Regions from separate parts of the Methylobacterium sp. 174MFSha1.1 genome, predicted to be linked through region 2. Evidence: predicted binding sites of a transcription regulator. Region 2 holds the regulator's gene; each other region holds the start of a gene.
What was found. Region 2 encodes LexA, which represses DNA repair genes until DNA is damaged. Its sites were predicted from a motif close to TGTTCNNNNTGTGTTCNG; they were not measured.
Positions count from the first base shown of each region.

Region 1: a site for LexA is predicted at 1,241-1,258, ahead of radA (DNA repair protein RadA). Genes of this name have one in related genera too.
Region 3: a site for LexA is predicted at 1,359-1,376, ahead of BM430_RS06335 (trna delta -isopentenylpyrophosphate transferase). Genes of this name have one in related genera too.

Region 1 covers NZ_FPCB01000016.1:62,849-65,111, forward strand. Annotated here, with positions in the region: gene BM430_RS15020 (LysR family transcriptional regulator) at 1-430, opposite strand, end outside; gene BM430_RS15025 (cytochrome b) at 530-1,108, opposite strand; gene radA (DNA repair protein RadA) at 1,306-2,263, shown strand, end outside.
Region 2 covers NZ_FPCB01000054.1:13,547-15,809, reverse strand. Annotated here, with positions in the region: gene BM430_RS30825 (cupin domain-containing protein) at 1-592, shown strand, start outside; gene lexA (transcriptional repressor LexA) at 666-1,409, opposite strand; gene BM430_RS30815 (aliphatic sulfonate ABC transporter substrate-binding protein) at 1,642-2,263, opposite strand, start outside.
Region 3 covers NZ_FPCB01000007.1:285,910-288,172, reverse strand. Annotated here, with positions in the region: gene BM430_RS06340 (dienelactone hydrolase family protein) at 1-155, opposite strand, end outside; gene BM430_RS06335 (trna delta -isopentenylpyrophosphate transferase) at 340-1,107, opposite strand; gene BM430_RS06330 (hypothetical protein) at 1,446-2,126, shown strand.

The DNA.
Region 1 (2,263 bases), on a different contig from region 2:
CGCGATCGAGCAGGTCGTCGACCCGCACCGTGCCGCTCGGGCTCATGTGCAGGCTCAGGGACGGCGCCCTCTGGCCGATCCACTCGGCGATCGGCGCGGCGAGCACCACCGCGGCGGTGTTGTTGAGCACCAGGCGGAAGCGCGCGCCGGACGTGGCCGGGTCGAACCGGTCCTGGTGCAGGGCGCCCTCGATCTCGGCCAGGGCCCGGCGCACCGGCTCGGCGAGGTCGAGGGCGCGGGGCGTCGGGCTCATGCCCTCCGGCCCGCGCACGAACAACTCGTCGCCGAGCGCCCGGCGCAGGCGCTGGAGCGCGTGGCTCACCGCCGACTGGCTCAGGCCCAGCCGCTCGCCGGCGCGCGTCACGTGGCGCTCGCGCATGATCGCGTCGAACACGATGAGCAGCTTGAAGTCGAACGCGTCCCAGTTCACGGGCGCGGGTTGTAGCCGAGGGATCCGCGGGGCGCCACGGGCGGCCCCCCTCTGCGCAGGACAGCCCTACCTCCGCGGGGAGAGGTGGAATCCCGCGCGTCAATGTATCGGATCAAGCGGAAGCCCCACCCCCCGCCGCGGCCACATCCGCCCCATCACCTCGTCGCGACGGATCCAGGCGTGCCAGGCGACCGCCAGCAGGTGCAGGGCGAGCACGATCCCGAGACCCCAGCCGATCCAGTAATGCGCGCCGTAGCCCGCCTGCGACAGCGCCTTGTCGACCGGGACGAGGCGCGGGAAGGAGAACACGCCGAACCACGGCAGGCCGTAGCCGCCCGCCGCCGAGTAGACGTAGCCGCTGATCGGCAGCAGCAGCATCAGGGCGTAGAGGGTGAGGTGCGCCAGGCTCGCGGCGAGATGGGCGCCGCGGGTCGGCGGCGCACGGTAGGCCGGCTCGCCGGCGACGAGCCGGTAGACGAAGCGCAGCGGCAGGAGCAGCAGCACCGTCAGGCCGAGCGACTTGTGGATGTCGAGGAGCTCGCGCCGCGGCGAGGTGCCGGGCTCCTGCCAGGCGGCGTAGATGCCGAGGCCGAGCGCCAGGACGATCAGGGCCGCCATGATCCAGTGGAAGCCGCGCTGGACGCGGTCGTAGGTGTAGGTTCGCCTCAGGCGGGGCATCGGGCGCGCATCCGTGACGCGGGGGAGTCCCCTCAAGCTTTCGCGGCGGAATGGGACGCGAGCGCGGCAGGTTCGTTTCCCAACGGTCGCCGAGATACGATCGCGGGCCCGCGGTTGCGCGAGCGCCCGCCTCGGGACATATCAAGAACACATGCGGCTGCCGGCGCGCGGCCCCCTTCCCCGGAGAACCGCCCCCGATGGCGAAGACCCACCAGACCTTCGCCTGCCAGTCCTGCGGCGCAGTCTACAACCGCTGGCGCGGGCGCTGCGAGGCCTGCAACGGCTGGAACACGATCGTCGAGGAGACCGGCGCGGCAAGCCCCGTCTCCGGCCCGGTCGCGACCCGGCCGAGCCGGGCGCGCGGCCGGATCTTTCCGCTCGAAGGCCTCACCGGCGAGGTCAAGGAGGCGCCGCGGACCTCGTCCGGCATCGCCGAGCTCGACCGGGTGACGGGAGGGGGCTTCGTCCGCGGCTCGGTGATCCTGCTCGGGGGCGATCCCGGCATCGGCAAGTCGACGCTGCTGATGCAGGCCTCCGCCGCCCTGGCGAAGCGGGGCGAGCGCGTCGCCTACATCTCGGGCGAGGAGGCGGTGGGCCAGGTGCGCCTGCGGGCCGAGCGGCTGGGACTCGCGAGCGCCCCCGTGGAACTTGCCGCAGAGACCAACGTCGAGGACATCATCGCCACCTTGAGCCAGGGCAAGCCGCCGGCGCTCGCGATCATCGATTCGATCCAGACGATGTGGACCGAGACGGTCGAATCGGCCCCCGGCACGGTGACGCAGGTCCGCGGCTCGGCCCAGAGCCTGATCCGCTTCGCCAAGACCTCCGGCACCGCCGTGATCCTCGTCGGCCACGTCACCAAGGACGGGCAGATCGCCGGGCCCCGCGTCGTCGAGCACATGGTGGATGCCGTCGCCTCGTTCGAGGGCGACCAGGGCCACCATTTCCGCATCCTGCGGGCGGTGAAGAACCGCTTCGGCCCCACCGACGAGATCGGGGTGTTCGAGATGACCGACGGGGGCTTGGCGGAGGTGCCGAACCCCTCGGCCCTGTTCCTCGCCGGGCGCGACCTCGCGGCGCCGGGCACCGCGGTCTTCGCCGGGATGGAGGGCACGCGGCCGCTCCTCGTCGAGATCCAGGCTCTCGTCGCGCCCT
Region 2 (2,263 bases):
GGAGGCGACGCTGGCAGCCCTGCCCCCGGGCGAGACCTACATCATGCAGGGCCCCGTCCTGCCCCTCGACGCCCCGGCCGCGCGGGCCGAGCGGCCGCTCGCGCCGTCGCGGTCGCATCGCTACGGGCTGGCGGGGAGCGACACGATCGTGGATGCCGCCGGCAGCACGATGCGGGTGGCGCCCGCGAGCGCCTTCCCGGTCTCGGCGGGGATGACGGGTCTCCTCGTGCGGCTCGCGCCCGGCGCGATCCACACCCCGCACTGGCATCCGGGCGCGAACGAGTGGCACTACGTCCTGCGGGGGCGCACCCGCGTGACCCTGTTCGGGCCGGACAAGCGCCTGGCCGTGGCGGAGCTGGGCCCGGGCGACTGCGCCTACATCCCGCGGGCCTGCGGGCATTCCGTCGAGAATATCGGGACCGGGACGGCCGAGATCGTCGGCGTGCACGACAGCGGGGTCTACAGCGAGACGTCGCTGGCGGGCTGGCTCGCCCAGGCGCCGCGCCACCTGCTCGCCGCCAATCTCGGCCTCGACGAGCAGGCCGCCGCCGGCTTCCCGACGGCGTCGCGGGTCTTCAGCCGGACCGCCTGAGGGCGCGGGCGGCTCACGAGGATTCTGAAGGAGGACGGGGCGGGCCGGCATCCGGTCCGCCCCGTCCTGTCCTTCAATACTTGCGGACGAGGCTCACCAGCCGGCCCTGGATCCGCACCCGGTCCGGCCCGAGCACCCGGGTCTCGTAGGCCGGGTTGGCGGCTTCCAGCGCGATCGAGGAGCCGCGGCGGCGCAGGCGCTTGAGGGTCGCCTCCTCGTCGTCGATCAGCGCCACGATGATGTCGCCGGTATTGGCGGTCTCCTGGCGACGGATCACCACGAGGTCGCCGTCGAGGATGCCGGCCTCGATCATCGAGTCGCCGCGCACCTCGAGCGCGTAGTGCTCGCCGCTGGCGAGGAAGTCCGGCGACATCGCCACCGAGCGGCTCTGGCTCTGGATCGCCGAGATCGGCGTACCGGCGGCGATCCGGCCCATCACCGGCACGCTGACCGACTGGCCGCTCTCGTCCGACGCCATCGTCATCGCGGGGATGCCGGCGGGCCGCTTCGGCTCGTGGGCGCGCCCGCCCTCGACCACGCTGGGGTTGAACCGCACGACCTCGGCGGTCGGCACGGGCGCGGCCGCCACGGGCCCGGTCACCGCGTCGGGGATGCGGATCACCTCGATCGCCCGGGCCCGGTTCGGCAGACGGCGCAGGAAGCCGCGCTCCTCCAGCGCCGTGATCAGCCGGTGGATGCCCGATTTCGATTTGAGATCGAGGGCGTCCTTCATCTCGTCGAAGGACGGGGGGACGCCCGTCTCGCGCATTCTCTGCTGAATGAAGCGGAGCAGGTCCAACTGCTTACGCGTGAGCATGTGACACTCTCATCCCCGCGCTGGCGCGCTCCGGAAACAAATCGCGAACATGGTAAGCGTTCCGCAAGTGTTCCGCAAGCGGGTCTGGAACTGCGGCGCCCGTGGGGCGGAAATATATCCGCGCAACAGGGAAGACCCGGGCATCGTCTCCGATCACTGGGCATCCTGCATCGCCGAGGCACCGCCCGAAGCAGGACCAGTTCCTCGATCCGCCTCAGAGTTTTCGGACCGGTCAGCGCACAGGAGGTGCCCAGATCTCGAGGGCGGCGGTGTCGACGGCGCGCGGCAGCAGCCCCTCGGCGCGGAACGCGTCGGCGATCGTCTGCTGCTCGGAGAGCCCGTCCCGGGTGACGGGCTCGACCCGATAGCTGCGATGGGCGTTCGCCGCCAGGACGATCTCGGGATCGAGCTTCCAGAGCGCGGCGAGGCGCGCGGCGGCCTCGGCCGGGTTCGCCTTCACCCAGGCCCCGGTCTGCGCCAGCTTGCCGAACAGGAGGCCGAGCACCGGCCCGTTCGCCGCCGCGTAAGCGTCGGCGGCGAGGTAGTAGCGCTTGTAGAGCGACAGCCCGGCCCCGTCGCGCAGGACCCGCGCGCCGGCCTGCTTGTGCGCCGCGGTCAGGAACGGGTCCCAGGCGGCCCAGGCCTCGACGCCCCCGCTCTCCAGCGCGGCCCGCCCGTCGGCCGGGCTCAGGTACGCCGGCACGATGCTGCGGAAGGACAGGCCGGCCTCCTTGAGTGCGGCGAGGACCAGGAAGTGGTTGCCCGCCCCCTTGGTGACCGCGATCCGCTTGCCCTTGAGGTCGGCCACGGAGCGGAGGCCCGAATCCTTCGGTACCAGGATTCCTTGGGCTTCG
Region 3 (2,263 bases), on a different contig from region 2:
TCGGTGTGGATGGCCTGCGCCTCGACCCGGGTGGTGGCGAGCGTCAGCCCGGTCATCAGGCTCGTCATCACGAAGCCGCGCCGGGAGAAGGGCGGGATCACCAGACCGTCGAGCTGCTCGAGGTCGTTCGTCCGCGCGTCGTCGCTCATCGCCATCCGGTATCCTCCCGTTCAGTGGCGCCCGTTCGCGCCGGCGCGCGATCTTGCGTGCGGGGACCGCGAGGGCAAGCGCGAAGGCAGGTCGTCCACGGTCACGATCCGGTCAGGAGGGCGAGGGGCTAAAGATAAGGGCCGCCCGCGTGAGCGGACGGCCCCTGTCGAATCAACACCGGTCCGGCGATCACGCCACCGCGGCCTTGCGGGACTTGGCGTTGCTGCGGGCCGGCCAGCCGAGGGCGACGAGGCGGGCCTTGGCGTGCTCGCGCACCTCGTCGCGCACGCCCGGCGGCATCGCGGACAGCGCCGCTTGCGTCTCGGGCGCGAGCATCAGGTCGGTCACCGCGTTGATCGACTGGGCCTGGTCGATGCGGGCGGTCAGGTCCGCCTCCGACGAACCGGCCTCGGTCCGGCCCGTCTCCTCGCCGGAACGGAGGTCCGCATCGTTCGCGGCCCCGCTCTCCCGGTCGCTTTCCTCCGTCTCCTGCGGCTCGCGCACCGGCTCGGGCCGGCGCGACTGGTTCGCCGCCACCAGATCGGGCCGGCTCGCCTTGAACTCGTCGGCCTCGTCCTCGGAATAGAGCAGGCCGTGCAGGCCGGCGAGCTTCAGGATCACCCGGTCCTTGGCCCGCTTCTCCGCCATCGCGAAGACGTAGGCCGCCTGCTTGCCGGAGACGCGGTAGTTCACGCCGATCAAGGCCTCGCCGATCGACCACTCGGTGCGGTCGCCGTTCGGGCCCGGCATGTGGCCCGTCACCAGGATCACCGCCTCGTCCCGCTCGGCCCGCACGATCACCGGGGCGTCGAAGCGGATGCGGGCCTGCACGGCGATCCGCTCCAGGGCCTTGTGGTAGATCACGGCCGTGCCCTGCACGCGCCAGACGTTGCCGGCCAGGGGCTCGCCGTAGGTGGCGAGGATGTCCGCGATCTGCTTGTCCGTGGTTGCGCTCATCTCGATCGATCTCACCTGCTGACAGCGGCTCCGGACGGGCGGGGGAATCGGCCGGTTCCACATTTGTTCCCTACCATGGCATGTAGTGATGCGCGAGCGTTTTCGCGATGCCGATGCCAGAATAAACGTCGTCGGCGGATGATGTTTTGTCGCGCCCTCGCGCGAGCGCGCAGCCCGGCGCAGACGATCCCCCACCCGGAACGGCCGCGCTGTCACGGCGACGATTGCATGGGCGTTGCCCCGAGCAGGCATGTTCGCTAAATGTTCCTGAAGCGTCACGCCCCCAGAACTTCGGCAGGACGGCGGATCGGCGCCGGTCCCGGCCCCCGGAGCCCCGCATGAGCACCCCCGCCCTCCTCGATTCCGCGACCCTGCTCGAACGCCCGGGCCAGCGCCGCAGCGCCGTGCGCGGCACGGCGCCCCGCCGTGGAACCGCGCTGGTCCCGGCGGTGCCGCGTCCTGCCCTGGTCGCGGATTTCCTCGCCATCGCGGCGCTCGATCCGGTGGTGGAGCGCCTGCGCGCCGCGCCCAATCCGGTCCGCCTGACGCTCGGCGACACGGTGGTCGAGCACGCCGCCGATTTCGAGCAGGTGCGCACCGATGAGCCGGGGCTCCTCGTCGACGTGGTGGCGGAGGGCGATCTCGGGCGGCACCCCTTCCGCACGGCTTACGTGGCGGGGGAGCCGGTGGTGGCCGAGGACGGCCGCCGCTTCGTCATCGAGAGCGCCGCGACCCTGCGGGCCGAGCCGCGGATCTCGACCGTGCGCCTGATCATGGCCTGCCGCCGGGCCTACGTCTCGGCCGGTGATCGCGTGCGGATCCTGCACCACCTCGACGAGTGCGGCACCGGTCGCCTCGTCGAATGCGCCGCCATGGCAATCAACGCCCAGGACGGCGTCGCGGCGGTGCTGGCCCTCGCGGTCGAGGGACTGGTGGCGGTGGATATCAGCCGCCCGATCCTGCCGGAGACGCCGGTGCGGCGGCGGTCGCTGCCCTATCCGGATCCGTTCGGGTTCTGAGGCACCGGGCTTGACGCAGCGGCCCGACTCGCCGTTTCATCGCAGTCGGGCCGATGCAGCCCGCCGCCTGCGCCCCGTCCGGGGTTCGGTGAATGCATCGTTCGCGAGGCGCACCCGTTCTTCCCCGTCCGTCGGGC